Regions from separate parts of the Paenibacillus chungangensis genome, predicted to be linked through region 1. Evidence: riboswitches for the same ligand, from Rfam matches in the RefSeq annotation. Region 1 holds a riboswitch; each other region holds the start of a gene.
What was found. A riboswitch is a leader RNA that binds a small molecule or an ion and turns the genes downstream of it on or off. The one in region 1 is predicted to bind cyclic di-AMP.
Positions count from the first base shown of each region.

Region 1 (4,882 bases):
ATTAGATTTTATCTACCATCATACTTCAATTAATGATGGAACGCAAAGCAATTTTCGCTATTATTTCTTGTCATTCGCCAGGTTCAGCCCCAGCCGCTTCTCCAGCACTTCCGTAAAGCCCGAATGAGAAGTAACCGCCGCATTGTTCAGGAACAGGACATCGTTGATGTCGTTCCGCTCCATATAGTCATATACATCTCCCTTATAATAACGCAAATCCAGCAGATGAATCTCCTCGTAATGCGGGATGAGGAACGGAGCAAAGGCGTTGGCGTAGGAATCCTTAATAATGAGAATACGATCGTCTGATTGCTCGGTAGAGATGACGGCAACGGAAGTGTCGCCCCCAAGAAAAGCGCTGTAGCCGGTCGCATACTGATCGATTACCGGCATTCCAACCATCTTGCCCATATTCTCGGCTGTCAACGTGGCTTCCTTCGCCTTATACAGGAACAGCTGATCGGGATCGTCCTTCATTCCCTCGCCCAACGTCGCAGCATAGGTCGTGCCCAGGAACGTCCCCCGCTCCTGCCACTCGTAGTCTTCGACAGACAACGTCTCTTTGCCAGCCGCCTTCGAGTAACTGACATAGCCGTAATAAGCGCCAAGAGCTGTCCAGTGGTGGTCGGTCCTGAAATAAATATACTCGTCGGCATGCTGCTCCAATTGTTCATAGACGGGCACATTTGTCACTCCAGGAGCCAGATGCTTCACCACCTCCTTCGCTGCAGCCGCTTGAGAGGGAGACAGCTTGCGGTATTTGTCATTGTTCAAATATTCGATAGAGGACGGCACAAGCATCGTATAGATGCCCTTCACACTCTTCACGGCCTTCGCTTTCAGCGCAAAAGCGTTGACCGCTGCCGCATACTTCTGCGCTGCTTGCTGTCTGTAATAATAAATCTCCATCGCCCGATTGCCGATGACGAGATATCTCCCCTTCTTGCCGTCACTGTCATCCTCATGCTGGCTGCCGCTCGCCCCTGGAATTGCATTATCGTCAAGGCGCTTGCTGTCTGCAATGACGTGCATATTGTTGCCCACGGACAGTTGAATGGACACTTCCTCTCCGCTGGTAATGCCGTACAATGCGCTAAGGCCACTGCCAGCAGCGATGAATCCGCTTCGGAACGCGAAGCGGTCGGAGAAGTAATCCTCCACATCCCTCCCGTAATCGCCGTTCAGCAGGCTGCTCACGGACCAATCCGGCCATTGCTTAAGCGTGCGCTGCTCCGTCTGCGACACTTCCGCCGTACTGCGAAAAAAAAGATTCAATAGAAAGAAAGCCGCCAGGATGGCGAAGAACAAGCCAACATTCCACTTCTCACGGTTCATCCCTTCGCCCCCTAAAACCTAAAGTACAGAAACGGATTGTAGGTGCTGCCTACAAGCATCGTTGTCGATATAAATAGAACAGTCGCATTAAAGAGTGGGACGGAAAGCGGTCGAAGCCTCCCCATCGCCGGGAGTCGAGCCGATAAGGCGGCTGCAAGCTGCTTCGGCAGAGGCGTACAGGCGACAACAGCCACGATTAGAAAGAACAAATGATCCATCACATAAATCTGCAGCTCAAGATTGTACAGCTTCGCTTTCTCCAGCCCCAACAGCGTCTTGAAAAAGCGTATGCCCGACGACATATCCGTAAAGTAGAAAAAAACCCAGCCCAAAAGCATGGCAACAGTAGCATATATATGAGACAGAAAAACCGGTAGTTGGCGCAGCAGACGAAGCAGGAACAGCTTCTCGATATAAATGAGAAAGCCGAAGTAAAGTCCCCAAAAAATAAAGTTCCAACTCGCTCCGTGCCATAGCCCTGTCAGAAACCAGACAACGAGCAGATTACGAGCTTGCCATCTGCGATTGCCGCCGAGCGGAATGTACACATAATCGCGAAAAAAACTGCCCAGCGACATGTTCCATCTGCGCCAGAATTCCGTTGCCGAACGCGATATGTAAGGATAATTGAAGTTTTCCGGATAGGTGAAACCTACCATCTTGCCCAGCCCGATCGCCATATCGGAATAACCGGAGAAGTCGAAATAAATTTGCAGTGCAAACAACAGAATGCCGAACCAGGCTCCCAGCACGGTCGCTTCGGACAGTTGATTATCAAGGAAAAGCGGGGCAAGCTCGCCGCATCCGTTAGCCAATATCACTTTTTTGCCCAGTCCGATGACAAACCGGGTAATTCCTGAGCTGAATGAGGTCCAGGAAAACCGCCTATCCTGAAATTCATGCTCGATATCTTTATACCGCACGATCGGTCCCGCAATTAGTTGCGGGAAGAGGGACACATAAAGCAGAACATGGGTGAATGTACCCGGCCGCTTCACATCGCCCCGATATACGTCAACAAGATAAGACATCATCTGAAAAGTGAAGAATGAGATGCCGATTGGCAACGCCACTTCTGTGTAGGGAAGGTCTACCCGGGGCAGCAAGTTCAGATTGGCGATGAAGAAGTCCGCATACTTGAAGAAGCCCAATATAACCAGGTTGACGCTTACAGCCGCGGCAGTTAACCACATGCCCGTCCTTGTTCCCTTATGCCGATGGATGTAGTGGGCGAACCAGTATCCGTTCAAGCCGCACAGCAACAGCAGGGTGACCCAGATTGGCTCCCCCCACGCATAGAACAACAGTGATGCGACAATTAATACGCCATTCCGATAGCTTGTACGCTTGGATAAAAAATAGAATAGAAACAAAAGCGGCAAAAAAACATACAAAAAAAACAAGCTTGAAAAGACCACGTCCCCAACTCCCAGCTATGTCTATGCCGTTTATCAACATTTCCAAAATTATATCAAATCAGTGGGAAAAAGAGAACAAGCATCACAAGCTCGGCCTTCGGCTTCCACCTAATTGCGCATTTACAAATGGAAAAAATAGCGCTAAAATATTATGTAAACATAAACGCTTAATTTTTCGTTTTTCGAAAAAGCGGGGGAACCAATGCAGGCGATGATTCGCATGCAAGGGGTGAATCCGGGGAGTTGTACCCCCGGTAGGGCCTTCTCTCTAGCCCGAATCCGACAGCTAACCTCGTAAGCGGAAAAAGGAGAGATGCAATGATGCTGTCCATTAGCGTTAATGATTCCCCCTTTCCGGCGGATCAGCCGCAGCATCTGACGATTAGCCGAATTGAGCTATTCGTCATACCCGCCCTTGCGGTTGATGCAGCCGGATATCGAGTCTGTATTCGATTAACGAGCGAATACGGCTATGGATGGAGCGAACAGTTCCTATGCGAGACTGAATCGCTTGATCTGGATGATTGGAGCCATCACTTACGCCCCTTTATCGGACAATTCCCGCTATCCTCGCTTACGGAAAGGCTCACGGAGCGAATTGCCGAATGGCATGATGCCGACAGCCGCATGACCGCCATGTTCGCAACTGCATTGACACAGCTTACGCTTCAGGCCGGTCAACCTGGCTCCACATCGCTTCATGCAGAGGAATCGGTTCTGCAGCAACGCGCGATCGCTTATATCTCGATTGATTAATCACAGCAATTGCATGTCTTCATGAACAGCATGGACAGTGGCCCAGAGCTCTTCGCAGATGAGCTCTGGGCTTATTGTTGTTATGAGCCGGTGGAATGATAGTGCTTCACCCCCGCTCGCCATACCAGCAGGCACGGAAGTAGGAACAAGGCGCCGCCAAGCGGCGTAAGAATGCCCGACAACAGGCTTCCTTCCTCCTTGTCCAGCAGATACAGCAGCGGATAATACGTCACGCATCCGAAGGGGATAATGAAAGTAAAGAATTTGAATACAGGCCTCTCATAAATATGAAGCGGATACTGCGCCATCTCCCGCCCCCCGTCCGTGAATACGTTCGCCACCTCCAAGCCTTGAACCGTCCAGAAGCATAGCGTCGCTGCCAATATAAAGATGCCTGTGAAAATAAATACGCCATTCAGCACCATAAAAGCAAGTGTCAGAAGCTTCGAAAGCGACCAAACCTGTGGCAGGTTCGACACGGACCAGATAAGCACGATGATGCTCTGAAGAAGTCGACCGATGCGCGTAAATTCGAACTTCGAGCCGAGCACCTGCAGCACTGTATTACGTGGTCTGACCAAGAGACGGTCGAAGCCGCCCGCCACGACAAGAGCGGAGAACGCATCGAAGCCTCGCGCCAAGCTCTCGCTAAGCGAGAAGGACAAGTGAATGACCGCGTAGCATAACGCCACCTCGAAGAAGCTCCAGCCCTGCAGCTGTCCGAACCGCTCGAACATAAAGTACATACCGGCAAATACAAAGAACGGGATAAAGAATTGACCGATGCTCAACAGAAAAAACGACGTCCGGTATTGCATCTGCGATCTAAAATGGATGGACATGTATTGAAAGTACAGCTTCATAAGTATTCTAGCCTCCTTGCACGACTACGGCGCGAAGCGCTCGCTGCATAAGCCAGTAGCCACCACCGATAAGTAGAATCAACCACAGGAACTGCACGCCGATGCCAGTCAGAGCCTCCAGCTTGGGAATATGCCCCGAATAAACCCGGAACGGGAAATCTGCCGTATAACGGAAGGGCAGCAGTATGACGATGGATTGCAGCCACGATGGCATGAGCGGCACAGGGATAATCAAGCCCGCCAGAAATTCGCCTGCCACCCCCACCATCAGAATGGAGCCGACGGGAGACATCGTCCAGAACACCGAAATGTAGATCAGCATGGATATGGCCGTTACCAGCAGAAGAGCGAGCATGAGCGCAAGTGTGAACAGGATGAATGTGAACACATCCGGCGGCAGCTCCATGCGATAAGGCTGGGGAAGGAAGAAGATGATCCCAAGCAGCGGGAAGCACCGCAGCAGCGCGCTGGCCACTCGCTGCGCAATCAGCTTCGCATACCAGAAGGGAT
Region 1 covers NZ_JBHTJZ010000035.1:11,113-15,994, reverse strand. The annotation lists gene ACFQ2I_RS18555 (DHHW family protein) at 61-1,335, opposite strand; gene ACFQ2I_RS18550 (MBOAT family O-acyltransferase) at 1,347-2,753, opposite strand; cyclic di-AMP (ydaO/yuaA leader) riboswitch at 2,908-3,069, shown strand; gene ACFQ2I_RS18545 (hypothetical protein) at 3,072-3,509, shown strand; gene ACFQ2I_RS18540 (ABC transporter permease) at 3,590-4,372, opposite strand; gene ACFQ2I_RS18535 (ABC transporter permease) at 4,380-4,882, opposite strand, start outside.

Region 2 (4,882 bases), on a different contig from region 1:
TGATATGGATCGGCTGTCTCTCATATCTTGTGATCGGGATTGCCCATGTGGTCGGAGGAGCTGTGCTGGAGCCGATGATGGCGCATTACGGTCTGGCGTATAAGGATGGCGGGCAGTGGATCATGAATCAGTTTCTCGGTTTTCTTGCGGGAGTGTTGTCGGCGCCCTTCTTATCGGGCAAGATGGGGAAGCGGGGAGTCGTCTTGCTTGCTATGGGCGTACTCACCGTAAGCGAAGCGGCTTACAGCTTATTGCTCCCTTGGGGCTGGATGCTCGCTGTCGCTCCCTTTGCCGGCTTCGGCTTCGGCATGACGGAAGCGATCGTCGGCGCCATGGTCATCGATCTGGTGAAGAATGGCAAGGCTTCGGCTGTTAGCCGTCTGGAGACATTCTTCGGTCTGGGCGCGCTGCTTATTCCCATTACGGCAGCTTTTCTTATTCAACATCATATCTGGCAGCTGTCGTTCCCGATTCTGGCTGCGCTTTCCGGCATCACTTTCGTGCTGTGGCTGTCGATGTCCTTCGGCAATGAGACGGACGATTCGTTGGCCGTGCAGCACTCTGCTGGTAAAGTGAATTCACCCGATGCCGCCGTATCTGTAAAGCATGGCAAGAGGGGGCAAGCAGGCGTGTATGGATATGCGTATTCGGCCCTTCCGTTCCTCGCGCTGTCTGCTCTGTTCTTCATGATTTACGTAGGCATGGAGATGAGCTTCTCCAATTACCTGCCCTCCATCATGATTGCAAGATCCGGCATGGAAGAAGCGGGAGCAGCCGCTGTGCTGGGCTTATTCTGGGGGATGGTCGTTGTCGGACGACTATTCGCCGGAGTACTGGCCGATCGGATCGGCTATGTCCGCTATCTGGTCTATGCGACGATAGGCGCGACGGTTGTCATCAGTCTGATGAGCATCGTCGAAGGATTGACGGGCATGCTCATACTAACCGCATTGTGCGGCTTGTTCTTCTCCGGCATGTTCGGTATTGCACTGGTCTATGCGAATGAGCTGCTGCCCGGCATGACCGAGCGGACAACGAGCATACTTGTCGCCTTCGGCGGGCTTGGCGGAGCGATCTTCCCTCGTATGACAGGCTGGATGATGGATGCTTTCCATGCAGGAGCGACGTTGTGGTACATTGCTGTGCTTGTAAGCGCGCTTCTTGTTCTGCTTATCGTGATGCTGGTGCTCGGTCGTAAGCGCAAGCTGACCCTTACATAATGACTAACGGCGATCGGTTATGTCCAAGGCAAGGGGAGAACGACAGTAACGTTGAAATTCGGCAATATGAAGGCGAAGGTTAGCGTTATGGCGAAATAAGGGGACATTAAAAATGGCGGTGCGAGGATGGAATCCTGCACCGCCATTATTTCAATATATCGATTACTTCTTAGCTGCAGCTACTTGGACTTCTTTCTCCTCTACCGCCTCTACGGCAAAAGCCTGATAGGATTCCTCATCCAATACGCGGCGAGCCGTTACGTAACGAGTTTTGTAATAGGAAGAGTCCAGCTTGTCAATGACCACACCACGGCTACTGGAGGCATGTGCGAAGCTTCCGTCCCCGACATAAATGCCTGCATGCGATACATTCCCATTATTCTTGCCGCTAGTATCGAAGAATACAAGATCCCCCGGCTTCAAGTCTGCCTTGGCTACCTTAGTGCCTACCGTTGCCTGGTCTGCCGATCTGCGGGGCAGGTCGACGCTCGCCTGATTGAAGATATAAATGATAAATCCGGAGCAATCGAAGCCACTGGTCGTGTTGCCGCCATACTTATACTTGGTTCCGATGACTTTATCGATACTCTCTTGCATTTCGGAGCTTGCCATGACGACTCCCGCCTGGAATGCGAGCAGCAGTGCAAGTCCTGCGAATAAGGCGCTGATCTTCTTCTTCAAAACGTGAAACTCCTTCCGGTGCCGACGAGGTTAGCTGTGGGGTTCGGTTGAAGGTCCCCTATGATTCCCAGAAGGAATCAATTCACCCAAAGTGGTTCCCCCGTATCCCTCTGAAGGGAATTAGGCAATTTATTCGTTTTAACTAAGCTAATCATACTGGCAAAATGTTCTTTTGTGTTGAAAGTGAGAATTTTTTAATGGATTCTGAGAGTGTTATGAGAGTATTCTGCTGCAGGCGGTCATAACAAGTGTAATTTCAATTATTTTTGTGTATTATAGTAGGATAAATATGTACCGTGGGAAAGGTTGATCGTGATGGAAAGCGCAACAGAAAACAAGTCTTCATCCTCTAATTTCATTCGCCATATCGTTGTTGATGATTTGCAGAGCGGTCGGGTGCAGGAAGTCGTCACTCGCTTCCCGCCCGAGCCGAACGGGTACTTGCATATCGGGCATGCCAAGTCAATCTGTCTTAATTTCGAATTGGCTGACGAGTTCAAGGGAAGGACGAACTTGCGGTTCGATGATACGAATCCGCTGAAGGAAGATACGGAATATGTGGAGGCCATACAAGAAGATGTGAAATGGCTCGGATTCCAATGGGATGAGCTGCGTTTCGCCTCCGATTACTTCGAGGAGATGTACAATCGCGCAGTGCTGCTCATTAAGAAGGGCAAGGCGTACGTATGCGATCTGACAGCTGAGCAGATGCGGGAGATGAGAGGCACATTGACAGAGCCGGGCAAGGAAAGCCCGGGAAGAAACCGCAGCGTAGAGGATAATCTGGATCTGTTCGCGCGCATGCGCGCAGGCGAATTCAAGGACGGGGAGTTTGTGCTGAGAGCCAAGATGGATATGGCGTCTCCTAACATCTCACTGCGAGATCCTGTGCTCTATCGCATCGCTCATACGCATCACCATCGCACGGGAGATGACTGGTGCATTTATCCGATGTACGATTACGCGCACCCGCTTGGAGATGCCATTGAAGGCATCACGCATTCCATCTGTACATTGGAATTCGAAGATCACCGCCCTCTCTATGACTGGGTTATCTCGGAATGCGAGATGGAAGCGACGCCGCGTCAGTATGAATTCGCCCGCTTGAACGTGACGAATACAATCATGAGCAAGCGTTATCTGAAGCAGCTGGTGGATGAAGGCGTCGTAGACGGTTGGGACGATCCACGTATGCCGACGATTAGCGGGATGCGTCGTCGCGGATACACGCCGGAAGCGCTCCGCACCTTCTGCCGCGAGATCGGCGTTGCCAAGAGCAATAGCGTGGTGGATGAGCGCAATTTAGAATTTTTCATCCGCGAAGATTTGAAGCTGAAGGCGCCTCGCACCATGGCGGTGCTCAAGCCGCTTAAAGTGGTCATTACGAATTATCCGGAAGGCCAGACGGAATGGCTGGACGCAGAGAACAACTCGGAGAACGAGGAGATGGGCATGCGCCAAATTCCTTTCTCCCGCGAAATATATATCGAACAAGACGATTTCATGGAGAGTCCGCCCAAGAAATACTTCCGCTTGTTCCCAGGCAACGAGGTGCGGTTGAAGCATGCTTACTTTATTACCTGCCAGGATGTAGTCAAAGACGAGGACGGCAATGTGGTGGAGCTGCATTGCACGTACGATCCCGAGACGAAGAGCGGAAGCGGGTTCACGGGGCGCAAGGTGAAGGGTACGATCCATTGGGTGGACGCTTCCGCCGCCGTCCCTGCGCAATTCCGCTTGCTGGAACCGCTCATAATAGATGAAGCGCAAGAGGAAGGGAAGTCGTTCCTGGAGAAGATTAATCCTGCTTCGCTGGTTGTGGAGCACGGCTATGTGGAGCCGAATATGGCAGAGACGAAGGGCGGGGACAAGTACCAGTTCTTCCGCCACGGCTATTTTAATGTCGATCCCAAGGATTCTGACGGCGAGATGCTGGTGTTCAACCGCATCGTCTCCTTGAAGAGCTCGTTCAATCCGGCACAAGCTTAACGGAAGCCTGATTAAGCGGTCCGCCCATTCATCAATTTGGCGGGCCGCTTCCCTATACATCCGAGAGAGGGATATACATATGCTGCAGCTATCCGATCAATTTGTTATACGAGATGCAGAGCCGGAGGACTTGGATCAGATCGTCTCTATTTATAATGCGACGATACCGGGCAGAATGGTGACGGCGGATGTGGAGCCTGTGACGGTAGAGAGCAAGCTCGACTGGTTCCGGTCTCGTACGCCGCATGAACGCCCGATCTGGGTCGTTCACGATGCCGTTAGCGGGGGAATGTCCGCTTGGCTCAGCTTTCAGTCGTTTTATGGCCGCCCCGCTTACAACGCTACAGCCGAGATCAGCATCTACATCTCTGAGCCTTACCGCCGCTGCGGTCTGGGATCGCTGATGCTGGAGCGAGCTATCGCGGAAAGCCCGCGGCTTGGATTGACGACGCTATTGGGATTTGTGTTCCGTCATAACAAACCTAGCCTTGCATTGCTGGAGCGGTTCGGCTTTCAGCAGTGGGGATGTCTGCCGGGCGTCGCAGTGCTGGATGGCGTAGAGCGCGATGTGGTCATAGCAGGAAGACGGGTGGAGAAGCAGGAATGATTCCGCTCATAAGGGGGGGATGCTCCGTTGAAAAATAATATTTTGCACGGGGTGGTGGCATGAGAGCCGACCGCTTCGGGTGGCGAATGCTGCTAATCGGAATGGGGCTTGGTTATGCGGCAGTGATGCTCTATTTGCTGTTCATTCGCCATCGCTATCCGATGGCCGGCTATGCTTACAACTTGGTGCCCTTCCGTACGATTGAGGGTTATCTGTTGAACAGAGACGCTTACAACTTCGACACCTGGTTCAAAAACCTGTTCGGCAATCTCGTTTTGTTTATTCCAATCGGGATATTCCTGCCGCTGCTGTTCAAGCGATTGAGAAGAGTGATTCCGTTCACAGCAGCTTGCGTGCTTATGTTGCTTACTGTAGAGACGATGCA
Region 2 covers NZ_JBHTJZ010000002.1:44,483-49,364, forward strand. The annotation lists gene ACFQ2I_RS00225 (MFS transporter) at 1-1,220, shown strand, start outside; gene ACFQ2I_RS00230 (C40 family peptidase) at 1,383-1,901, opposite strand; cyclic di-AMP (ydaO/yuaA leader) riboswitch at 1,906-2,038, opposite strand; gene ACFQ2I_RS00235 (glutamine--tRNA ligase/YqeY domain fusion protein) at 2,217-3,890, shown strand; gene ACFQ2I_RS00240 (GNAT family N-acetyltransferase) at 3,970-4,497, shown strand; gene ACFQ2I_RS00245 (VanZ family protein) at 4,557-4,882, shown strand, end outside.
Region 2: another riboswitch for cyclic di-AMP. It lies ahead of ACFQ2I_RS00230 (C40 family peptidase); the one in region 1 lies ahead of ACFQ2I_RS18545 (hypothetical protein).

Region 3 (4,882 bases), on a different contig from region 1:
GCATCAAGGACGGCCGCTACAATATCGCCATGAATATGTGGTGGGGAAATAATGGGACTAGCTACAAGCTGTATGAGAACGGAAAGCTGCTGGATGCAGAGTGGCTGCTTGACAAGGGGACGTCCGCTCAATCCGTCACCACCTCCGTCTATGGCAGAAGCAACGGCACATATCACTATTATGCAGTATTAAGCAACGCATACGGCGAGACGACTAGCGATGAGTTGGTCGTAACGGTAACGGATGCGAATCCCGCCAAGCCGATTCTGTCTCACGACAATTGGGACGGAGACGGACAGTTCATCATTGATATGAACATGTGGTGGGGCACGAACGGCTCCGTGTACCGATTGTATGAGAACGATACGCTAATCGATACGCAATCCATCGCCTCTTCTACCCCTGACGCCCAGCATGTGGTAACGGCGGTAGTAAACAAACCGGCAGGCACATACGTCTATTACTGCGAGCTTGTGAACGATGCGGGCGTAACGCGCAGTGACACGATTACTGTTATTGTAGAACCATAATCGGCTTCACGTGAAGCGCCGACCATACTAACTGCTCACTGGCTTGTCAGCTTGCCAGCTGGCTGCCAATTCTATCAAGGGTCTGCCTCGCCGCTTCCTGAAGGAAGAGACGTCGGCAGACCCTTTCTTATCCTTCCAATCTCATAGATGCCGTTAGCCGACAAGCACCTTCTCTTCCGGATAGCCGATCTTGCTCTCCTGCTTATGGCGCGCCAGTGCGTAAGCCAATGTAAGAGGCCCCAGCCGGCCAATGAACATCGTCGCAATGATGATGAGCTTGCCCGCGACCGACAGGTAAGGCGTCACGCCCAGCGACAAGCCTACCGTCCCGAATGCCGACGTCGCTTCGAACAGCAGGTCGATGAATGGGACCCCCTGCTCGGTGATAGTCAGCAGGAAGGATACCGCCATCACGACGCCAAGCGATATAATAATGACCGCAAGCGCTCTTAATACGATATCGTAGCCGATGCGGCGGCCGAACAGCTGCACTTGCGTTCGGCCTCTGACACTGCTGTACATCGCCACCAGCAGAATCATAAGCGTATTCGTCTTGATTCCGCCGCCCGTAGATCCTGACGAAGCTCCGACGAACATCAGGAAGATCATGAAGAACTGCGTGGCGGCAAGCATGCCGGCAAGGTCAATGCTATTGAAGCCGGCTGTTCTTGTGGTCACGCTCTGGAAGTAAGCGGACCATAATCGCTCGCTCCAGCTCAGATCGCCGAATACGGCGGGATTGAGAAGCTCCAGGCAGAAAATGACGAGAAATCCCGCCAGCGACAGGAAGGTGGAAATTAAAAGGACAATTTTCGTATGCAGAGAATAACGACTCCACCTCCTGTGCTTCAGCAAGTCCACAATGACGACGAACCCGATGCCGCCGCCGATAAACAGCAATGAAAGAACGATATTGACGACCGGGTCGCCCACAAAGCCGCTAACACTATCCGGCCAAAGCGCGAAACCGGCGTTGTTAAAGGCGGAGACAGCATGAAATAAGGCATAATACGCCGCTTCCGCAGCACCCATCTCCGGCAGCCAGCGCAGCCATAGCAGCAGCGCGCCAATGCCTTCGAAGACAAAAGCGATGGCCGCAATGCTGAATACGAGCCTGACCAGCCCTTGAATGGAAGCGGACTTGGTGGATTCCTGTATAAGTATCCGATGCTTGAGACCCAGCCGCTTGCCGAGAATGACCGCAATGATGACGCCGTAGGTCATGAAGCCTAAGCCCCCGACTTGAATCAGCAGCATAATGACGATCTGCCCGAATAGGCTAAAATCGCTGCCTGTATCCAGCACGACGAGTCCCGTTACGCAAACTGCTGATGTAGAGGTGAACAGTGCATTGAGAAAACCGATCGATTCGCCATCGGATGAAGCCGTCGGCAAATCCAGCAGAAAGGCGCCCATCACGATGATCACGGCAAAGCCGATAACCATCCATTGGTGCGGACTAAGCTCCTTCTTTTTGTATACCTTGAATGATTGCGTCATGGGGCAGCCCCCTCTTATTCCCCGATAAATTTCTCGAAACGGTTAATATCGCGATTGTTGCCGATGATGACAAGAAGATCGCCGGTGTAGATCATATCGTTCGCATGAGGCGACACAACCAGCTCATTATTGGCTCTTCTGATCGCCATCACATTGCAGCCGAATTTTGCCCGAATATTGGATTGGACTAGTGATTTCCCATTTAATCGCTGAGGGGCGATAATCTCTACCAGACTGTGCTCCGGCGACAGCTCCAAGTACTCCACCATATTTTGGGAGGTAATGCGATGCGCGACGCGTATGCCCGTATCCCGTTCCGGATGAACAATATGATCGGCCCCCACTCCTTCCAGCACGCGCTGATGATAATCGCTTGTCGCCTTGGCTGTAATATGCTTGAGGCCGATATCCTTCAAGATCAGCGTCGTCAATATGCTGGCCTGCAGATCGCCGCCGATCGCGACAATGGCGTGATCCATATTTTTGACGCCCAGCTTTCGCATGACGCTGTCATCGGTGGAATCCGCCTGGAACACATGCGGCAATATGGAAGCGAACTCCGACACTCTCCGTTCGTCCTGGTCAATGCCCATTACTTCAAATCCGAGAGACAGCAGCGTTTTTGTTACGCTTCCGCCAAATCTGCCGAGACCGATCACTACAAAATGTTTTTTTTTCATTCGAAACACATCCTCTTTCCGGACTGAATTGGAGTAGAGAGCAAAAAAAGAACAGCAAAAAACCACAGAGGCAAAGGTCCTCTGTGGTCGAAAACGATCACAAGTATACACTTCCTCTCTCGAACAACGCTTACGAGGTTAGCTGTCGGATTCGGGATTCGAGAATTCCCTACCACAATTGTGGATTCACCCCTGCGGCAGTGTGCCGCGATGGTTCCCCCGCTCTATGCAAGATTAAGCGTTCCGTATATTCAATTATTGAGTTAAGCCTTACTCTACTCCTATCAAACACAAAAGTAAAAGTCCATTGAGAGCTGATTTTTCTCAAATTCGGTCAAATCTCTCTATTACAGCGTTTACAATGGGGATATAATTATCCAGACTTCCTCTCGCTCAGCTCAACATCCGATCCCTGAACTGCTTGGGCGTGCAGCCATTGAATCGCTTGAACAGCTCATAGAAGTGCGCCATGTTGTCGAGTCCCACTGAGCTGGCGATATCCGAGACGGTGCGATCGGTCATGACAAGCATCCGCTTCGCGGTTGCGATTCGCTTGCGGTTTACATATTCCGTAAAGGATACACCCGTTTTCTTCTTGAAATATCTGGAGAAATAAACATAGCTCATACCGGCGATTTTGCTCACTTCCGCCATATCGACTTTGCCGTCAAGATGATTATCAATATACTGAACGACAGGTTTAATCACGGAAGCGTCCACTTGCTGATGGGCGGCCAGCACATTGCGGTCGTCATGCCGCAGCATCGCAAGCATGAGGTGCTTGATGTGCATGCTTACGGCAATCTCATACCCCTTCTCCTTGCCCATCACTTCATCGTGAATCAACCGCATAATGGAGCCGATCTCCTCCTGCAGACTTTTATTGCGCATGAGTATATCGTTCAGCTCATCAAGCGGCTTCAACACTTCCATGAAGTAGCCCATATAATTCATCATGGCGGCATCGAAGTACGGCTCCAGGTCCACATGCAGCACGATATAATTCACATACTGTCCTTTGCGGGTTACGCCCCTGTGCAGTTGCGAAGAGCCCAGCACCATAACTTCACCGGGCTTCAACACATAATTTTGAGACGGTGTGTGGATCTCATGAACCCCGTCCAGTACAAGAACAAATTCGATTTCTTTATGATAATGCCATTGCAGCTGATGAGCGGGGTCCACCTCGCCTGCCGCAGCGAATTGCCACACTTTCAGACAAAGCTGTGGATTCTGGTAATGAATAGGCTCCTGATAGATGTGCACGTTACTCCTCCTCACTGAGCGTCAGGTTGAATATGGATATAAAATGCGTTAAATCCCGCATATACTGGAACGCAATATATCGGTAAGATCTACGTGTAAGCGTTAATCTACTTATACTAATAGGGAGATGAATACATGAAAGTTGCGGTATTGGGCTGCGGCGGACTAGGCTCGATTCATGCCAATATTTATGCCAAGCTTGACGGCGTGGAATTGACCGGCGTATGCGACATCAGGCCGGAAGTCGTTCAGAACATTTCGAATGAGACCGGAGCTCCTGCATTTGCTTCCTTCGAAGAGATGCTGAGCGGTGCAGAATTCGATGCGATAAGCATTGTTCTGCCTACGTATTTACACAAAGAATATACTGTGAAGGCGGCAAAAGCAAGAAAACATATCATTTGCGAGAAGCCGATCGCTCTAACGCCTGAACAGGCGGAGGAAATGATCGCTACATGCCGAGAAAACGATGTACAGCTGTACATCGGACATGTCGTCCGCTTCTTCCCGGATTATGTCAATATGAAGGCAGCGATTGACGCAGGACAACTGGGCAATCCGGGTGTCGCTCATGCCAGTCGGATTGGCGACCATCCAGGCAAGGCAAGGCAATGGTATTACGACAAGGAGCTTAGCGGAGGTATTATTAAGGATCTGATGATTCATGATCTGGACTTCCTGCGCTGGACGCTTGGAGAGGTCGACACAGCCTATACGCAGCATACGAATCGGGATGGCGTGGAGTACGCCCTTGTGACGCTGAAGTTCGAGAATGGCGCCATGGCGAATGTGGAAGCGCACTGGGGTTACCCGGGGCCGTTCCATACGAAGGCGGAGATCGCCGGTACTGCGGGCATTGTAAGGGCGAACAGCTTGAAGAGCAGTTCCATGAATATCGTTAAGCAG
Region 3 covers NZ_JBHTJZ010000005.1:269,943-274,824, reverse strand. The annotation lists gene ACFQ2I_RS03645 (hypothetical protein) at 1-530, shown strand, start outside; gene ACFQ2I_RS03640 (TrkH family potassium uptake protein) at 684-2,030, opposite strand; gene ACFQ2I_RS03635 (potassium channel family protein) at 2,045-2,710, opposite strand; cyclic di-AMP (ydaO/yuaA leader) riboswitch at 2,822-2,961, opposite strand; gene ACFQ2I_RS03630 (helix-turn-helix domain-containing protein) at 3,104-3,976, opposite strand; gene ACFQ2I_RS03625 (Gfo/Idh/MocA family protein) at 4,112-4,882, shown strand, end outside.
Region 3: another riboswitch for cyclic di-AMP. It lies ahead of ACFQ2I_RS03635 (potassium channel family protein); the one in region 1 lies ahead of ACFQ2I_RS18545 (hypothetical protein).

Region 4 (4,882 bases), on a different contig from region 1:
GGCAGCGCTGGAGCAAGAAATCGTATCCATGCCGAACTACTTCGCGGACTATGATACGACTGTGGAGTTCATTAGCGAAGAGGAAATGAAGAAGAATCATTCCTCTATGCCGCATGGCGGCATGGTGCTTCGCAGTGGCAAGACTGGCGAGAATACGACGCAGATCATCGAGTTCGGCTTGAAGCTGGAAAGTAATCCGCAGTTCACGGCAAGCGTCCTGGTCGCATATGCTCGCGCGGCGCATCGCTTGTCCCGGGAAGGACAAGCGGGTGCCAAGACGGTGTTCGATATTCCGCTCGGCCACTTGTCTCCGAAGTCTGCTTACGATCTTCGCAAGGAATTGCTGTAGATTTTATCCGTTATAACCATAGTTATGAAGTACCGTTCCCCCAGTGTGCCATTGGGAGCGGTACTTCTTTTGCTATATGAGTGTTTATAACATTACGAAGTGGGATTGTCTTCCCCCTTGTTTAGGCGATGTAGCCTCGGTTGGAGGGTTGAAAGTGTCCGAATGGTGGGCTGTTCCGCTTGGCGAGGTAGTGTGCGTTTATGCAGGTAAGGAGTGTGCTAAGTGGATTTCGTGCAGTTGTTGCATCCGAAATCGTTATTGTGTCGTCGAACAGATGGAATTAGTACAGTTGAATGATGTGAAATAGCACAATTTTCTTGTGAATGGTCGGATTAATGACATAAAATCCAGTTGATTGTGTCCGAGTGGAGTCAATCCAAGAAATTAAGGGCATTAAATCCAGTAAGTAGATACATATTGAATCAGTCAGAGGATATCTAATCAGTGAGTGGATATGTGATACGAGGTATTTTTCTGTTAAAAGCTAAAGCTTGGATTGACAGCAACCTCACAATTGTATACCATTCTATTGATAACCATTATCAACACTTGTCGGTTAATTCGACAGAACACAGAAGAGAGAAGAGGAGCAAAGAATGCTGCGACGATTTTTTTCTTATTATAAACCGCATAAGAGATTGTTCCTGCTGGACTTCTTCAGCGCGGTGCTGCTTGCGATACTGGAGCTTGTATTTCCGGTCGCAGTCGGATATGTGATCAGAGAGCTGTTGCCGAACGGCGATTGGGGGATCATCGTTGCTGCTTGTGCCGTGTTGCTCGTCATATATGCCATTAATACGGTGCTTACCTTTGTCGTCAACTACTGGGGACATATACTTGGCATCAATATCGAGACGGAGATGAGGCGGCGGCTGTTCAATCATATTCAGAAGATGTCCTTCCGCTTCTTCGACAACAATAAGACAGGTCATCTGTTGTCCCGCATGACCAACGACCTGTTCGAGATCGGCGAGGTGGCTCATCACGGTCCGGAGGATATGTTTATTGCCATCATGACGTTGCTTGGCGCGCTTGGCATCATGGTCTATATTAACCCCGAGCTTGCACTGCTCACCTTTGCTATTGTGCCACTTATCTTGTGGTTGGTGTTGTTTTTCAACAAGAAAATGACGGTTGCGGTTCAGAGGCTGCTGAAGGATATGGCGGATTTCAACGAAAGGGTAGAAGATACGGTGGGCGGCATTCGCGTCGTACAATCGTTCGCTAACGAGAAGTATGAAAGAGGTCTGTTCATGGAAAGTAATCTGCGCTTCCGCCTGGCGAAGATTCTATCCTACAAAATTATAAGCATGAACAATTCCATCACCTATATGCTAATGAGACTTGTATCGCTGTTCGCCCTCTTGGCGGGCGCCTATTATGTGCTGCAGAAAGGAATGAACTACGGCGATTTTTTCACCTTCCTGCTGCTGACGAACATATTCTTCAAGCCGATTGAGAAAATTAATGCCGTTATCGAGAGTTATCCAAAAGGCATTGCCGGATTTAAACGCTACATGGAGCTGATGGATACGAAGCCGGACATTGTAGACGCTCCCGGCGCCATAGCAGTCGATCAGTTGAGAGGCGATATTCAATATCGCAACGTGACGTTCGGTTATGAAGGCGAAGCGAAAGTGCTTCGGGGCATCAATCTGACGATAAAAGCCGGAGAAACAGTTGCCTTCGTTGGGCCGTCCGGTGCGGGCAAGACGACGCTGTGCAGCTTGCTGCCTCGTTTCTATGAGCTAGACGAGGGAAGCATCTCGGTGGACGGCTATGATATTCAAGAGATGAAGCTGGAGTCGCTGCGCAGAGGGATTGGCATTGTTCAGCAGGATGTATTCATGTTCGGAGGCACGATACGTGACAATATCGCCTACGGCAAGCTGGATGCCAGCGACGAGGAAGTATGGGCTGCGGCGCGCCGTGCGCAGCTTGAGAGCTTTATCAGCGAACAGCCGCAAGGACTTGAGACGGTGGTGGGGGAGCGAGGCGTCAAGCTGTCCGGCGGTCAGAAGCAGCGTCTGGCGATCGCCAGAATGTTCCTGAAGAATCCACCGATTCTAATTTTGGATGAAGCGACTTCCGCGCTGGATACCGAGACGGAAGCGGCGATTCAGCAGTCGCTGGCCGAGCTGTCCGCAGGGCGTACGACACTGGTCATTGCCCATCGACTTGCCACGATCAAAAATGCGGATAGAATTGTCGTGGTCACAGAGGATGGCATTAGCGAGCAAGGCCGTCACGATGAATTGGTTGCGGCGGGCGGTATTTACAGCCGTCTGCATGCGGCACAATTTGCCACTGCTGCGCACTGATCGACTTGTTAAAACATTGTGAATGCTGTTGAATCGCGTTCGGAGCAGTTGACGTCTGTCAAATGTTGACTTACACTGGAATAGCGCTTAATTTCCAATGCTAGGCATTGGAAAGCGGGGGAACCAATTGTTGCGAAGCTGCCTGGCAGCTACGCACGGGGCGAATAGATGGAGCGGCAGCGCTCGTCTTAGGGGACCATCTTACCCGAGTCCGTCAGCTAACCTCGTCGGCAGTGGATGGGTCACAAGCATAGTGAATCGTGAATACGTTTGATCTGACCCTGGTGCATCAAGGGCGGATTCGGACAGGATGAACCTGCCCGCTCCGCTTCAAGATGCTCGGACCGCTTGCGTCCGAATGCTGGGGTCATTTTTTGTGGGGATCGGTACCATCCACTGGCATAACGCGCAGACCAAATTCTGAGGAGGAGTTGGAATGCCGCAGCCTAAATACATTATGAAGCTGGACAAGATTGCAGAAATTCCAGAACGCGAGCGGGAACTGCTAAAGCCAATTACGGAGAAGTTCGCGTTCAGGGTGAACGATTATTACTTGTCGCTGATCGACTGGAATGATCCCGACGATCCGATCCGCAAGCTCGTTATTCCGAACGAAGGCGAGCTGATGGAATATGGCAAGTGGGATGCTTCGGACGAGGAGGCCAATTATGTCGTGCCGGGCTGCCAGCATAAGTACCGGACGACGGCGCTGCTCATCGTATCGGAAGTATGCGGGGCTTATTGCCGTTACTGCTTCCGCAAGCGGCTGTTCCGTAATGACGTGAAAGAAGCCGTCTCTAATGTGGAACCGGGTCTCGCTTACATTGAAGAGCATCCGGAGATTAACAACGTGCTGCTGACGGGGGGAGATAGCCTGATTCTGGGCACGCCGAAGCTGCGATCCATTATCGAACGGCTGCGCAGCATCGATCATGTGAAGATTATCCGTCTGGGCAGCAAGATTCCCGTATTCAATCCAATGCGCATCTATGAGGATGAAGCACTGCTGCAGCTCATCTCTGAATTCTCCACCCCGGAGAAGCGAATCTATGTCATGGCGCATATCAATCACCCCAGGGAGATTACAGAGGAGGCCAAGCGCGGCTTCGAAGCGTTACATAAGGCAGGGGCGATCGTCGTGAACCAGACGCCGATCATACGGGGCATTAACGACGATCCCGAAGTGCTGGCTGAGCTGCTGGATCAGCTGTCATGGGCGGGCGTGACGCCGTATTACTTCTTCATTAATCGACCGGTCGCAGGTAATCGCGACTTTGTCGTGTCGCTGGAGAGGGCATATCAGGTAGTTGAGGAAGCGAAGGCCAGGACGAGCGGTCTCGGCAAGCGAGTCAGACTGTCTATGAGCCATTCCTCCGGCAAGATTGAGATATTGGCGATTGCGGGTGGCAAGGCCTACTTGAAGTACCATCAATCGCGGGAAGGACAGTATGGGCAGTTCATGGTGCTGGATTGTCCGAAGGAAGCGGCATGGTTCGACGACTTGCCGGGCAGCGAGCGTTATTGGCAGGCGAAGGAGGAGGTTACGGTCTAGGCAAGTAGACAAAGGCCTGTACGCGTCTGTGATATAATATATTCGTCTGTAGTAAAGACTAGGAAAGCGGAACATATCAGAACAGACAGCAGAACAGGGGGCAATGGCGATGGGGAGCGCATTACAAGCATCGGAGGCTAATATAGCTGCATTGATCGATCATACATTGTTGAAGGCCGACGCTACGGCAATGGAGATTACGAAGTTGTGCGAGGAAGCGCGGGACTATTCATTCGCGACAGTGTGCGTCAATGCTAGCTGGGTGAAGCTTGCGGCGGAACAACTGAAGGGGGGCCCAGTCGGCGTGACGACGGTCGTGGGATTCCCTCTTGGTGCGACAAGCTCGGCGTCCAAGTCGTTCGAAGCGGCTCAAGCAATCACGGACGGTGCGACGGAAGTGGATATGGTGCTCCATATCGGTAAGCTGAAGTCGGGCGATCTGGAGGCGGTAGAGGCCGATATTGCAGCTGTCGCTGAAGTGTGCAAGGGCAAGGCGGTGCTGAAGGTTATACTGGAGACGGGCATGCTGACGGATCAGGAGAAGGTTGCGGCATGTGAGCTATCCAAGCGTGCGGGAGCAGACTTCGTGAAGACGTCGACCGGATTCGGGAAAGGCGGAGCCACGGTAGAGGACATTGCGCTGATGCGAAGCGTGGTGGG
Region 4 covers NZ_JBHTJZ010000011.1:205,466-210,347, reverse strand. The annotation lists gene ACFQ2I_RS10575 (diaminopimelate dehydrogenase) at 1-349, shown strand, start outside; gene ACFQ2I_RS10570 (ABC transporter ATP-binding protein) at 946-2,670, shown strand; cyclic di-AMP (ydaO/yuaA leader) riboswitch at 2,745-2,918, shown strand; gene ACFQ2I_RS10565 (KamA family radical SAM protein) at 3,107-4,222, shown strand; gene deoC (deoxyribose-phosphate aldolase) at 4,332-4,882, shown strand, end outside.
Region 4: another riboswitch for cyclic di-AMP. It lies ahead of ACFQ2I_RS10565 (KamA family radical SAM protein); the one in region 1 lies ahead of ACFQ2I_RS18545 (hypothetical protein).